DNA from 2 places in the Geobacillus sp. E263 genome. Region 2 is predicted to be linked to the other one. Evidence: riboswitches for the same ligand, from Rfam matches in the RefSeq annotation. Region 2 holds a riboswitch; the other holds the start of a gene.
What was found. Region 2 has a riboswitch for lysine ahead of FNL97_RS07725 (amino acid permease). Riboswitches for the same ligand answer to the same signal wherever they lie in the genome.
Positions count from the first base shown of each region.

Region 1: linked by a shared signal. The riboswitch ahead of FNL97_RS04185 (aspartate kinase) and the one ahead of FNL97_RS07725 (amino acid permease) in region 2 are both predicted to bind lysine.

Region 1 covers NZ_CP041632.1:818,957-826,758, reverse strand. The annotation lists partial or broken gene FNL97_RS18300 (MarR family winged helix-turn-helix transcriptional regulator) at 1-317, opposite strand, end outside; gene FNL97_RS04210 (helix-turn-helix domain-containing protein) at 539-763, opposite strand; gene sdhB (succinate dehydrogenase iron-sulfur subunit) at 1,080-1,841, opposite strand; gene sdhA (succinate dehydrogenase flavoprotein subunit) at 1,845-3,602, opposite strand; gene FNL97_RS04195 (succinate dehydrogenase cytochrome b558 subunit) at 3,638-4,246, opposite strand; gene FNL97_RS04190 (YslB family protein) at 4,519-4,974, shown strand; gene FNL97_RS04185 (aspartate kinase) at 5,004-6,227, opposite strand; lysine riboswitch at 6,341-6,521, opposite strand; gene uvrC (excinuclease ABC subunit UvrC) at 6,591-7,802, opposite strand, start outside.
Region 2 covers NZ_CP041632.1:1,480,607-1,488,408, forward strand. The annotation lists gene thiE (thiamine phosphate synthase) at 1-395, shown strand, start outside; gene FNL97_RS07705 (acyltransferase family protein) at 434-1,429, opposite strand; gene FNL97_RS07710 (hypothetical protein) at 1,529-1,711, shown strand; gene FNL97_RS07715 (H-type small acid-soluble spore protein) at 1,711-1,890, shown strand; gene tatAY (sec-independent protein translocase protein TatAY) at 1,967-2,134, shown strand; gene FNL97_RS07725 (amino acid permease) at 2,160-3,632, opposite strand; lysine riboswitch at 3,790-3,979, opposite strand; gene FNL97_RS07730 (ISLre2-like element ISGsp4 family transposase) at 4,212-5,588, opposite strand; gene FNL97_RS07740 (IS701 family transposase) at 5,999-7,186, shown strand; gene tnpA (IS200/IS605 family transposase) at 7,367-7,546, shown strand; gene tnpA (IS200/IS605 family transposase) at 7,521-7,736, shown strand; gene FNL97_RS07750 (RNA-guided endonuclease TnpB family protein) at 7,752-7,802, shown strand, end outside.

The DNA.
Region 1 (7,802 bases), 660 kb from region 2:
TTTATCACTTCTTCGACCATTCGTTTCCCTTTTTCGAGAAGACGAATGCGTACAACTCGTCAGTCGTGCCGATCTTTTACTCTAGCAACGAGCCCGTATTTTTCCATTCTGTCTACTAAATATGTTGTGCTACATGCCAGATACATTTTGTTCAATAATTCGCCGATCATCAAGTCCTCTTCTTCCAATAGCTATTTTAGTGTGGCGAATTGCGGCGGTGTGATTGGATACTACGCTAAAATTTCACGGTCTCGTTGTTTTAAATTTGCGGCAATATATCGATCTAGCTCTGCAACAGTCTTTTCAACAAAAGACATACAATCTCCTCTACAACGGTGCATTTATTATTTTTAATGTTTTTCTACAAAAATGCAACAAAAATTACAACTTTTTATTTTATTCGACAATGTTTGATATATTCCATTTTACTCCACTTTGCCACATAATCAATGAGTAAATCGTTTTTATTTTTAAAACTAAATTTCATCTTTAAAATATAACAAACCGGCTACCTTAAAATAAGGTGAGCCGGCATTTCTTATAGTTCAAGTTCTCCCATTCGAAGCAATTCAATAACTGCTTGGGATCGCCCCTTTACCCCAAGTTTTTGCATTGCGTTCGAAATGTGGTTGCGAACCGTTTTTTCACTAATAAACAGTTCTCTGGCAATTTCTTTCGTCGTCTTATCTTGAACTAATAATTCAAATACTTCTCTCTCTCTTTTCGTTAGCAACGGCTTTGGTTGAAATGATTTATCCTTCAAGTATTGTAACCCTCCTTGCTTTCACTAGACCTGAACTGCCGGATGGGTATTATTCACCATATAGTATGTGAAAGAAGGGGTTACGGTGACGGAATTTCGCTTATCTAATAGAAAAATAGGTATTTTTTCTAAACAATTGCCGCTGCTTGGGACTGTTGGAGCATTTGTCTCATCTCATCGCTCCAAGGAACGCTTTTTGAAAGAAGGTAAACGACTTTTCCCATTGTTCCCATTGATCAATGTAATCAATCTGCTTCATTACATATCCCCCTAATAAAAATCCTCTTCATGAAAGCCATGAAGAGGATTTTCATCATTATACTTCGTCACTTCCGAAGAAGTTGCGGAACATTTGAATCGTCGCTTCACGGTTTAGCGCAGCGATCGAAGTGGTTAACGGAATTCCTTTTGGACAAGATTGCACACAGTTTTGCGAGTTACCACAGTTCGCTAAACCGCCATCACCCATAATCGCTTTCATCCGCTCCGCTTTATGCATCGCGCCTGTTGGATGGGCATTAAATAGACGTACTTGGGAAAGCGGTGCTGGACCGATGAAATTCGATTTGCTGTTGACGTTTGGACATGCTTCTAAACATACACCGCATGTCATACATTTTGAAAGCTCGTATGCCCATTGGCGTTTTCGTTCTGGCATACGCGGACCAGGACCTAAGTCATACGTTCCATCGATTGGGATCCATGCTTTTACTTTTTTCAACGAGTCAAACATACGGCTGCGGTCTACTTGCAAGTCGCGAACTACCGGGAACGTACGCATTGGTTCCAAACGAATTGGCTGTTCTAATTTATCAATTAATGCTGTGCATGCTTGACGCGGTTTGCCGTTAATAACCATCGAGCAAGCGCCGCATACTTCTTCCAAACAGTTCATTTCCCATACAACTGGGGTTGTTTTTTGCCCTTTCGCGTTAACCGGATTACGGCGAATTTCCATCAGCGCAGAAATGACGTTCATATTCGGACGATATGGAATTTCAAATTCTTCTTCGTATGGCGCAGAATCAGGACGATCTTGACGTGTTATAATGAATCGAACCGTTTTTTTCTCGCTCATCGTTTATTTCACTTCCTCTTTCTTTTTCGTGTAGTCGCGTTTGCGTGGCTTAATCAACGATACATCGACATCTTCGTAGTGGAATGCCGGTCCATCTGGGGTATAGCGTGCCATCGTTGTTTTGAGCCACTCTTCGTCATTGCGCTCTGGAAACTCCGGTTTATAGTGTGCACCACGGCTTTCGTTGCGGTTGTAAGCGCCTAGCGTAATTACCCGCGCTAGTTGAAGCATATTATATAACTGACGAATAAATGTTGCGCCTTGGTTGCTCCATTTCGACGTGTCTGTAACACTGATGTTTTTATAGCGTTCCAACAATTCCTGGATTTTCTCGTCTGTTTTCAACAACTTATCGTTGTAACGAACGATTGTAACGTTCGCTGTCATCCATTCGCCCAACTCTTTATGAAGCACATACGCGTTTTCTGTTCCATCCATGGACAAGATGTTGTTCCAACGCTCTTCTTCTTGCTTCACATAGCGGTCGTACAACGATGATGGCATTGCGTCTGCCGATTTTTCCAAACCGCGAATGTATCTAACCGCATTTGGTCCAGCAACCATGCCGCCGTAAATCGCTGATAATAAGGAGTTAGCTCCTAGACGGTTTGCGCCATGGATCGAGTAATCACATTCGCCAGCGGCAAACAATCCTTTAATGTTTGTCATTTGATCATAATCAACCCATAAGCCGCCCATCGAATAGTGAACAGCTGGGAATACTTTCATCGGCACTTTGCGAGGGTCTTCACCCATAAATTTCTCGTAAATTTCAATAATACCGCCAAGTTTGATATCTAGTTCTTTCGGATCTTTATGAGAAAGATCAAGGTATACCATGTTTTCGCCGTTGATGCCGAGCTTCAAATCAACGCAAACGTGGAAAATTTCACGAGCCGCGATATCACGAGGAACAAGGTTTCCGTAAGCCGGATATTTTTCTTCAAGGAAATACCAAGGTTTTCCGTCTTTATATGTCCAGACTCTTCCGCCTTCCCCTCGGGCTGACTCACTCATGAGACGCAGTTTATCGTCTCCCGGAATCGCCGTCGGGTGAATTTGGATAAATTCCCCGTTTGCATAGTACGCGCCTTGTTGATAGACGATAGACGCTGCTGAACCTGTGTTGATGATCGAGTTCGTCGATTTTCCAAAAATGACTCCTGGTCCGCCTGTCGCCATAATGACCGCGTCCGCAGGAAACGCTTTAATTTCCATTGTTTTTAAATCTTGCGCAACGATTCCTCGGCAAATTTGTTCATCATCTAAAACAACGCCTAAAAACTCCCATCCTTCATATTTTGTGACAAGTCCAGCCACTTCATGGCGGCGCACTTGTTCATCAAGCGCATATAATATCTGCTGGCCTGTCGTTGCCCCTGCGTATGCAGTACGGTGATGCTGCGTTCCACCGAAGCGGCGGAAATCAAGCAACCCTTCAGGAGTACGGTTGAACATGACTCCCATGCGGTCAAGCATATAAATGATGCTTGGCGCTGCCTCACACATCGCTTTTACCGGAGGCTGGTTCGCTAAAAAGTCACCGCCATATACGGTATCATCGAAATGTTCCCAAGGAGAGTCGCCTTCCCCTTTCGTATTTACCGCACCGTTAATCCCACCTTGTGCACAGACAGAGTGAGACCGCTTAACAGGTACGAGCGAGAACAATTCTACAGGTACGCCTGCTTCCGCGATTTTAATCGTTGCCATTAGACCAGCTAGACCGCCACCAACTACTATGATTTTTCCTTTTTTCATTGCTACTCACTCCCTAAAAGATTGCTAGTTGTAGATTAAGCGAATGCCAAAATAGCACGAATGCCGACGATGGAAAGCGCGACAAAAATAAGCATTGTCACATAGGTGAAAACTTGCTGTGAACGAGGAGATACTGTTATACCCCAGCTTACACAGAAAGACCATAAACCATTCGCAAAATGGAATACTGTTGATAAAATTCCGACAATATAAAATGCAAGCATAGCCGGATTATCGACGATATTAGCCATCATTTCATAGTTTACTTCCGCACCAAAAGCAGCTTGAACACGAGTTTCCCACACATGCCATGTCACAAAAATTAATGTGATAATTCCAGTGATCCGCTGTAACATAAACATCCAGTTGCGGAAATATCCGTAACTTCCCACATTAAATTTCGCTGTAAAAGCGATGTAAAGCCCATAAATGGCATGGAACAATAGCGGAAGAAAAATGACGAATATTTCTAAAAAATAGCGGAATGGCAAATTCTCCATAAAGGAAGCAGCACGGTTAAACGCTTCCGGCCCTCTTGTCGCAAAATGGTTTACGACTAAATGTTGTACTAAAAAGATCCCTACTGGAATGACTCCTAACAGCGAATGGAGCCGACGGTAATAAAATTCGCGATTTCCTGCCATATGTAAACCCCCTTTGAATAATAACAATGAAAATAATGCGCTCCCCATCCACAAAAATGAAAAGGTAATGATTCATAGAATGTAATTGCTTCCATTACCATAATCATTGTGTCACATTCATTGTACTCTCACATTGTACAAGCGTCAAGAAAACAAAGTCATAAAATGTTCAAACATTTGAATATTTAAACAACATCCAATCATAAGAAAGATAATGCATGCTCCCCTCCATTTCGCTATAATGTTAGAGTAGATAGAAAGAGGGGAAGCATGTGAAACTACCATCGCTAGAAGAACAATATAAAGCATTAGAAAACATTCATATTTCCGCATTTGGCTCTGAACTGATTCGGCAAATTCTTCTTCCTGAATTGCTCGGAAAAGAAACAGCAAGCATTTTATACTGGGCTGGTAAAAGCTTGGCGCGCCATTATCCGCTAGAAACGATATCCGATATCATCACGTTTTTTGAAAAAGCTGGATGGGGAACCCTTTCCGTTTTGGAAGAAGGAAAGGACGAGCTTCACGTTGAGTTGACAGGTCCGATCATCGCCGCGCGATTTGCTCTTCACGAAAATTGTACATTTCAGTTGGAAGCAGGATTTCTAGCCCAACAAATTGAGCATCAAAAACGCCGCGTTGCCGAAGCGTTCGAACAACAAAAGAAACGTGCTAATAAAGTGTTAATCACCATTAAATGGGATCGCAAAGATGAAATAAATAGCTAAGAGCCTGCGAATGCAGGCTTTTGTCATTTTTATGAGCGCAGCGCTACGGTTTCTTCGGCAAGCCCGAATGCTTCGTGAAGCGCCTCGACGGCCGAAACCATATATTTTTCGTCAATGACCGTGGAAATTTTAATTTCTGACGTGCTGACCATTTTTATTTCAATGCCTTGATTCGCTAGCGCTTCAAACATTTGCGCAGCTACTCCCGGATTAGAAATCATACCGGAGCCGACAATCGATACTTTTGCTAAACCAGTTTCATATTGCACATTTGCTCCTTTTAACGATTGTAATACTTGGATCGTTTCTTGCAGATCTTCCGTGCGAATCGAAAAAGAAACAGACGTTGTTTCGGAATTCGTCGCGCTTTGAATAATAATATCTACATTGATGCCACGGTTCGCAAGAGCCGTAAAAATGGTCGGCAATGTATATAAACTATTTTCGATTCCATCCACCGTTACTCTCGTTACTTGATCTTCAAACGCGATTCCTCGTACGATTAAATGCTGCTCCATCGAAACTTCCTCCTTTACCATCGTTCCTCTTTCGTTTTCCATGCTCGAACGCACTTCCAGCGGCACTTCGTAGTTTTTCGCAAATTCCACGGCGCGCGGATGCAATACTCCTGCCCCTAAATTGGCCAACTCAAGCATTTCATCATAGGAGATCTCTTTTATTTTTCTTGCTGTTTTCACATAACGCGGGTCTGTTGTAAACACGCCGGTTACGTCTGTATAAATATCGCATTTATCCGCTTTTAATGCTGCCGCTAGCGCCACCGCTGTTGTATCGGAACCGCCGCGGCCGAGCGTGGTGATTTCCCCTGTTTCCGTTACTCCTTGAAACCCCGCAACGATCACAATTGCCCCTTCATCAAGGTGGCGGTGGATTCTCGTCGTATCCATGTTCATAATTCGGGCATTGCCGTGCATTTCTTCCGTCATAATTCCCGCTTGCCATCCTGTCAATGAAACAGCTTTATATCCTTTTTCGTGAAGCGCCATTGCCAAAAGCGCGATGCTCACTTGTTCCCCTGTCGAAAGAAGCATATCCATTTCCCGTTTGCTAGGATGATTGGAAATTTGATTCGCTAAGTTGACAAGCTCATCAGTCGTTTTTCCCATTGCCGAAACAACAACGACAACTTCATTTCCTTTTTGGGCTTCCTCAATGACCCGATTCGCCACATGTTGAATTCTTTCGATGGAACCAACAGACGTTCCGCCAAACTTTTGTACAATGATTCCCAATTCGTCTCACCCTTTACCATGAATATCGTTTATTTGTTTGCAAATAAAAACAGCAATGAGAGAAATCTCATTGCTGTGCATCACGAAAGCGAAAAAAGCGAATTCGCCCCGCACAGTGAGATAGCTCTCCAAGATGAATCACATCTTGACAGTCCTACATTTCTTAAACGCAGGACCAGCGGAAAAAGCAATGAGACTTTTTCCACTTCGGCGACGCTCCCCTTTCCACACTCATCATCGGAACTCATTTTCCTCCGAATGTGTACTCTTGAAGTTCGCACCTCTATCTTCACTTTGGCGTTTGGAAGTGTATAAATATGAAATTTATTGCAATCATATCAAACTTTCGTATTGTTGACAATATTATTCTCGCAATTTCTTATAAATTTTTTCAGCAACAGAGCGCGGAATGTTTGCTTTTTGCAATTCTTCTACCGTTGCTTCTTTCATGTTTTTAATGGATCCGAAATGCTTTAATAACGCTTTTTTTCGCTTTTCCCCAACGCCGGGGATGTCATCTAACACAGAATGAAACATCGTTTTTCCACGCGTTTGCCGGTGAAAGGCAACCGCAAACCGATGCACTTCGTCTTGGATGCGCTGCAATAAATAAAACTCTTGGCTGTTTCTTTCTAATGGAACAACTTGCGGCGGATCCCCCATGATTAACTCGGATGTGCGATGCTTGTCGTCTTTGGCAAGCCCAGCGAGCGGAATATCAAGTCCTAATTCGTTTTCAAGCACATCCCTTACCGCAGCTAAATGCCCTTTTCCTCCGTCAATAATAATCAAATCGGGAAGTGGGAGGCCTTCTTTGAGCACGCGAGTATAACGTCTTCTTACCACCTCGCGCATCGATTCATAGTCATCCGGTCCCTCTACGGTTTTGACTTTATATTTGCGGTACTCTTTTTTCTCCGGTTTTCCATCGATAAAAACTACCATGGCTGAAACAGGATCCGCGCCATGAATATTGGAATTGTCAAACGCCTCAATGCGATGCGGGGTCGGAATTCCTAATATTTTTCCTAAGTTTTCCACAGCTTTGATCGTTCGTTCTTCATCCCGCACAATTAAGTAAAATTTTTCTTTCAAAGCAATTGCCGCATTTTTGCTTGCTAAATCAACCAGTTCTTTTTTCTTTCCTTTTTTCGGCTGAACAACCTTTACTTCCAGCAGCTGCTCGGCAAGTTCGCCGTCAATGTCAGCAGGCAAAATGACCTCTTTCGGCTTAAAGTGGTTCGCTTTGGTATAAAACTGTCCTAAAAACGTCAGCAATTCCTCATCTGGGTCTTGATACATCGGAAACATCGATACATCTCGCTCGATCAACTTTCCTTGACGAATGAAAAATACTTGTACGCACATCCATCCTTTGTCATAGGCATAACCGAACACATCGCGATCAACGAAATCGTTCATGGTCATCTTCTGCTTTTCCATCGTTGCTTCAATATGGGCAATTTGATCACGGTATTCTTTTGCCCGTTCGAATTCGAGCGCTTCGGCTGCTTTCATCATCTTTTCTGCAAGCTCTTCTTTTACTTCTTTATACCCGCCGTTTAAAAAGCGGAC
Region 2 (7,802 bases):
ATGCCGATGGGGTGCATATCGGACAGGATGATGAAGATGCGCGCATCGTCCGCGAAAAAATCGGCGATAAAATTCTTGGAGTGTCGGCACATAATTTGAAAGAAGCGCAAGCGGCGATCGCTGCTGGCGCCGATTATATCGGAGTTGGACCAATTTATCCAACGAAATCGAAAGAGGATGCGAAGAAAGCGCAAGGCCCTGAGATTATTCGCTTTCTTCGTGGTCAAGGAGTCGATATTCCGCTTGTGGCCATTGGAGGCATTACCGCGGAAAATGCCGGTGAAGTGATGAACGCCGGAGCGGACGGTGTTTCCGTCATTAGCGCGATTGCTTCGGCTGCATCTCCATTTATGGCAACGAAGCAGCTCGTTCAAGCGGTGTTCAACAACAAATAAAGGTGCCACGAATGTCGGGGCACCTTCTTTTTTGCCATTTAAGAAACAGCCTGTTTCTTTTTTGGGAATCGCCATTCCAAAAGTGGGCGCATAATGCGTACAATCGGTTTGCTTCCAAGAACAAGCACAACGATGACGGACAATCCTAGTAATAGCGGGTAACCGTGAATGCTCATAATAAAATCTGGAAGTTTTGTTTCATGCAAGTATTTTAAAATAAACCCGTGCAAAATATAAATATAAAATGTTCTTGCGCCTAACACCGAGAAAGAAAAACGATGGTTTGGAATAAGCGAGAGAAAACTGACCATCATCAGAGTGCTTGCGCCATAAATAACCAGGCGCACGAAAACTCCTTTTTCCTCTGGTACGCCGAGCGTATCGTATGATTTGGAACCGTATAGCCATTCTTGCGGCAAATCAGGAAATCCGAAATGAATCATGATAAACATCCCGACTAGTGCAAATAGTGAAAATAAACGTACGCGCCATGTAAATAATCGTTCAATATTCTTTTTTTGAAGGAAAAATCCTAATAAAAAGAATGGGAAAAACGTAAACGTACGCGATATACTTAGCCATTTCTCTGCTTCGATCATGCCCGCTCCTACTCCTAAGAGAAGGGCAAGCAATAGTGAAACGTGTTTTGGGATTTTGGCAAAGATCCATAATAACAAATTCCAACTAAATAAGCTAATTAAAAACCATAGACTCCATTGGGGAGTGAGCAAATCGAATTCAATGGAATCTTTTTGATATAAAAAGTAATAGTAAACCGAATACAACAGTTGAAAAATAAGGTAGGGAAGCAATAATTTTTTTGTTATCTTTTTTAAATATCCTTGTTCATGAAATTTTTTAGCAAAATAACCTGAGATAAAAATAAACGCCGGCATGTGGAAAAAGAAAATCCAAATATATAAGCTATGCACCCATAGTACACTATCGATATACGGGCGGAGAAAATGACCGAACACGACGAGAAGCATCAGTGCGCATTTTGCATTGTCAAAGTAATAATCGCGTTCGCTCATTGTATCTTCCTCCCTTCTTATCTATACCAATTCGAATGATACTTCTTCTCTTTTGAGGGGTCAATAGTATATCAATTTTTGGAAAGGTGTGATAATTTGATGGTAGAACGCGAAACGACCGATATGACCCAGTTATTAGAAATAATCAACGCGAAAGGGGACGAAGGAGAACTTGAACAAATTGTGCACCTTGTATGTAATGACGAATTGTTTTGGAAAAGTCTACATTCATTAGCGGAAGATAGCGCCAAAGCGGACGAAGAAGGGAAGGAAAATTGGTAATGGAAGTCATACGTGCAAAGCAAATCGCAAAATCGGGAAAAATCGTGCCAGTCACATACGAAGGGCAGCAGGTAATGATTCAACACGTGGATGAAGAACGGGAAATGGCGCGTATTTATAAAAAAAATCGCCCAGAGGAAGAAATGGAAGTACCCGTTCGTCTTCTGCAAGAACAATAATCGTATTCGAATGGCGCTTGCGGTTTAGGTATGGTATAATAATAAAAGAATTGAATAAGCATATGGAGTGAATCGTATGAACATCGGGTTTGGAGAAATTGCCCTTATCGTTTTTTTCGCGCTATTAATTTTTGGCCCAAAAAAATTGCCGGAATTAGGACAAGCGGCTGGAAAAACGTTGCGTGAATTTAAAAATGCGACAAAAGGAATTATCGATGATGAAGAGCAAAAAGTACAAAAATAAGGACTTGGTAATACATACCAAGTCCTTATTTTTGTTCCAAATCGCATTCATGCAACGGAACGATTTTTGTTTTTTTCACAAACTTATACCCGAGCCAGACGATAATAAAGAGCGGCAGGCCAATATACGAAACAAGAACCCCATACCAGTCGATCGTTCCGCCAATAAAAGCCGGATAGTTTTGTCCTAAAATAACAATCGCGCAAACAATAAATGCAAAAATAGGACCGAACGGGAACCATTTCGCTTTATACGGTAAATCATCTAGACTTTTTCCTTGAGCAATGTACGCTTTACGGAATCGATAATGGCTGATCGCGATACCGATCCATGCAATAAACCCTGACATTCCGGAAGCGTTCAATAACCATGTATAAACAACACCGTCGCCAAAGAAAGAAGCTAAAAAGGCAAGCGTTCCTATTAATGAAGTGACAATAAGCGCATTCACTGGAACTCCGCGTTTATCCAGTTTCGCTAAAAATTTTGGCGCTTTCCCTTCACGGGCTAAATCCCAAAGCATGCGGGTAGACGCGTACATGCCGGAGTTGCCTGCCGATAAGACAGCAGTTAAAATGACGGCGTTCATTACCGAAGCGGCAAAGGCAATTCCAGCTTTATCGAATACGAGTGTAAACGGGCTAACTGTAACATCGCCGTTGGCAAGTCTTTCGTCTGTATAAGGAATTAACAAGCCGATTGCCAAAATAGCTAATACATAGAATAACAAAATGCGCCAAAACACCCGGCGAATGGCGCGGGGAATGCTGTGTTCCGGATCTTCTGTTTCTCCAGCAGCGACCCCTAACAATTCCGTTCCCTGAAAGGAAAATCCCGCCGCCATAAAGATTCCTAACATGGCCATAAAGCCGCCGTGAAACGGGGCATCTCCAATGGTAAAGTTTTTAAAGCCAATCGCTTCACCGCCCATGATTCCGAAAATCATCAGGAAGCTGACAATTAAAAACACGATGACAGTTGCCACTTTAATGAGGGAAAACCAATATTCCGCTTCTCCGAACCCTTTCACCGATAAGTAATTTAAAAGAAACATAATGCTTAAGCAAAGCGCGCTCCATAAAATCGATGGGCTATGTGGAAACCAAAATTTCATAATCATCGTGACCGCAGATAGTTCCGCGGCGATCGTAATCGCCCAGTTGTACCAATAATTCCATCCTAATGCAAACCCTAATGCAGGATCAACGAATTTCGTTGCATATGTGCTAAAAGATCCAGAAACAGGCATGTATGCCGCCATTTCCGCAAGGCTTGTCATTAAAAAGTACACCATAATGCCAATGGCTATATATGCCGCAAGTGCTCCACCGGGTCCTGCCGTATGCACTGCTCCGCCGCTTGCCAAAAATAAACCTGTACCGATTGTTCCTCCGAGGGAAATCATCGTTAAATGGCGTGTTTTTAGTTTTCGCCGCAATCCGCTCTCAGAAAGGGAAGCTGAAGAAGGAGCAACCATTGTTTTTGTTGCTGTTTTCATTAATGAACCACTCCCTTATTATTTACAAATATTATGATAAAAATCTGAAAATTATTAATTTTTATTAATAGGATGTTCTGTGACATCCATATAATAAAAAAAGCCGTCGAAGGAGATTCGACGGCAGTGTTGAGATAACTGCATACATCAACTCTCCCATGAAGATAGCGCTCCATACCCGCAAATTCATGCGGGTATGACAGTGTTGCCCCTATTCGGTGACAACCCCAGCCTGAGCACCCAGAGAAATGCCCAGACTTCGGCAGCTTTTCCTTTCCGGTAAAGTCGTTGACGTGCTCTGCGTCTCGTTTACCGTACTCATAAAAGCTGCGACCTCTACTTCAATGGTTGAATGAGCGGCATATTCAATTATATTAATATACCTTTATTCTAATCTATTGTTGTAATTATAGCAATAGAAAATTAGAAATAGAGTCAGTCAAGACTTTGTGGGAACTTTTTTGATTCGCTGAAAACAGATGTAAGTCATAGGTCAGCGAACCATTTTTTTGAATTTCATCCGTAAGCGCTTTCGGACTCTCATCCCTTGCCATGACAGACCGATATGTATACCTTTTTTTACCATCCCTTGAGTTCAGACAGGGCATGATAGATCGGTGTCCCGGACGATTGCTGTAAATATGGCACGTTATTCCGCGTTACCTCCGGAAGAAGACGGCGGACGCGTTGTTTCGCCTTGTTCACGATCGTCTGTTTGGTGGATGCCGTCGACGCCGTTTCCTCCGCCGGCTGCGACGATTCTTCTCCTAAACGACGTCCGAAAAGACGAATCCCATCCATCCGGGCAATCATTGCCTTGAAAAACGCCCTGAGTCCCTTGTCTGTCCAACTGCGGCGGTATTTCACCCGATACGCCAACTGGCTCATCACGCTTTCAGCCCTCCCCATCGGATACATGCCCGTTGTGTCCACTCCTTGCTCCTTCAGCCATTCCCGGTAATCACGGATGCATCCCGGCATCGATTCGATCCGGTGGATCAAGGCAGCCAGCTGTTGTTCTTTCGCTTCGTCCCCCAGCGTGCCGAGGGCGCTGTTCCGTTCCACAAGCAACCCCTCTTCATCCTGCTTCGCCAGCTTTTGCCGAATCGCCTGCCACCGTGGATGGCCCGAGAGGCATTGGCGCAACTCACGCGCCACGTGGAATCGATCCAATTGGAAGCAGACCCGTCCCTTGAAATACTCCCGGCACGCGGTAATCCATGGAGCGCCGTCCCCGTTGATGACAAGAAGATCCCGACACGGATCATAGGCATATTCGTTCATCAAAAATTCCTCGAAGCCTTCCCACACCTCCCTCTTGCCCTCATGGACGTAATGGCGCTGATTGACAAATTCGATCCGTGAGCCGTTGCGCTTCCACCCTTCGTGAACGGTCAGGATTTTGTCTTCCTTGGCCCGTTTTCCCTTCCCTTGGCGAGAGACAAACAGTCCATCGGCCTCCACAAACAGCACCCGTCCATATCGCTGGTCAACCGGGCAGTGCAGCGGAACTTCGGCCTCGAGCACCAACTGGCGGATCGCCTCATGGCTCATCACCGGATACCCGACCATCTGAGCAAGCGTACGAGCCGCTTTGCGATAGGAAGAGCACTCCACCGCCAATCCCACCGCCGTTTCTTCTAGACAAGGGCTGATTGACTGCGATCCATCAAACGCTAAAAAGGAATCAAGCAAAAACGTGTAACGGTTTTGTTCCCGGTCTAAATAGTAGTTTCGCTCAAAGGTGACTTCGCCAAACAGGGTTTGAATCGTGGTGCGTCGTTTGTCTTTCAAGTGGTACCGGCGCTTGTCCCGGGTTTCCGCCAATTGTCGGTCGATGTCCTCCAACAGAGCCGTAAACAGCTCAGCGAAGGCGTTTTGCAGGGCTCGAAACAAATCAAGTTCGATCTCTTTCCATGTCAACGAATTTGTGGTAAGATGTTGTTGAATATTCATGGGACTCTCTCCTCCTGTTTGATGGTGTGGCAATGATCATCTTACCAGGGAGAGAGTCCTTTTTTCATGTTTCCTGCTTGGGATCCTACCGCGCTTCGCTTGGTGGCCCCGATGAGGGGGATTGCGAACCTACGTTCCCAACCCCCTCATCGGGGAATTCTAAGAATTTCTCCCACAAACATTTTACTCACACTTAGAAATAAGAGACAAGTCTTTGAAATTGTTACAAGAATAACTGCTACGAAAGCCCGTGACTTTAGTCATCGGGATGAAGTGGCTGAATAATAAAATTCTGTAGATGAGCAAATTCACTGACATAAATTGACAACTAAACAAAAAAGGAGACATGAACCCGATTCCTTGGTTAGAATAGATGTACCACCAACTATCCACAAGGAGGTTCATGTCTCATGAATAGATTAGCACATCACCAAGGAATCCACAAGTTTTTCTTCACGCTGGGGTTGACGCTGCAGCTTTCCAAACCGGTCATCAAGCATCTCATTCATATTGTCGATGCCTTGACCACCAAGGGATTCTCGGGAACATTGACTGATATTCATTACTGGAGCTTTCATCCGAATCATCGAACGACGCTCAGTCACTTTTTCACGAAAAGCCCTTGGAACGAGGAAAGGCTGCTTGGGAAGCTTCAAGAGTGGATCCTTTCCCAGGTCGAACGACTGGCCAAACGGAAGAATCAACCCCTTTTTGTTTCGATTGATGATACGATTTGCCAAAAAACAAAGCCTTCGTCACGGGCTGTGCACGCCATTCAAGGGTGCGACTGGCACTACTCGCATAAAGATCATCAATCGGTCTGGGGGCATTCGCTCGTTTGGCTGATGGTGCACACCTTCACGCAGGCGTTCCCATTTGCGTTCCGCCTGTATGACAAGAAAGCGGGAAAAAGCAAGATCGACCTGGCGATCGAGATGCTTTCCTCGCTCAAGGTGAAGCGGGCTCAGCCGGTGTATGTGCTCATGGATTCGTGGTATCCGTCTAAGAAGCTCATCGAAGCCTGTCTGAAACAGGGATTCCATGTCATCGCGATGCTCAAGACGAACCGGATTCTCTACCCGAAAGGCATCGCCATCCAAGCCAAGCAGTTTGCCCGCTATATCGAGTCCAAAGACACCCGCCTCGTCACGGTGGGGCAGGAGCGTTATCGCGTGTATCGCTATGAGGGGGCCATCCATGGCCTCGATGACGCGGTGGTGCTGCTGGCTTGGAAGGCGGATCAGCCGATGGCGCCGGAACATCTTCATTGCATCTTGAGCACCGACCGGGAACTCGGGGACGAAGACATCTTGCGTTACTATGCTCAGCGTTGGACGATCGAGTGCTTTTTCCGGCAGGCGAAAGATCAACTGAAGCTGGATGGATACCGCGTTCGCCACATTCGGGCGGTGAAACGGTATTGGGCGGTGGTGCTGCTCTCCTGCGTGTACAGCATCGCCGAATCCCGCCAAAACCTCTCCACCGGGCTGGAGCTTCTTCGGTCGCGGAAAGACCACAGCGTCGTCGAGTTCATTTATGACGCTGCAAAGCAAGATATTCCCATTGATGTGATCAAAAAACAGCTCCGTATCGCGTAAGGGGTACCCTGTTTGTCTCTCTAACCATGGAAATTATTGTAATGAAAAATGCTCATCTACAGTAAAATTATTAGAATATTCTTTATTATTATAATTGTAACCTATCTAATGTTTGGTTATCATGATATTAGATAGGGGTGATTTATTAAATCTCTATGATCAATATTACATAAAGAAGGAATGGTTTATCTTCATCCATATCATGTGATTTTCTACCCAAAATACAGACGAAAAGTGTTAGTCGGTGAGATGGAAAAAGATTTAAGAAAAATTTTTTATCAAGTGGTGAAAGAAAAGGATGTTGAAATCCAATCGTTAGAAATCATGCCTGACCATGTTCATTGGTTTATTTCCTTATGATCCAAGAATTCATATTCATGCGTTAATCCAGAAATTGAAAGGTCGAAGCAGTCGTATTTTTCGTGAAAAATATCCGCCCTTGAAAAGTCGACTGCCTTCCCTTTGGACTCGCGGCTATTTTTGCTGTACAGTTGGATGTGTTTCAGAAGAAACCGTTAGGAAATACATTGAAAATCAAAAACATGTGTAAAGGAGGTGGGTTGCATTGGCGGGAGCGAAAACACCAAGCTATGTATTGACGTTGCGGCTCCAGACA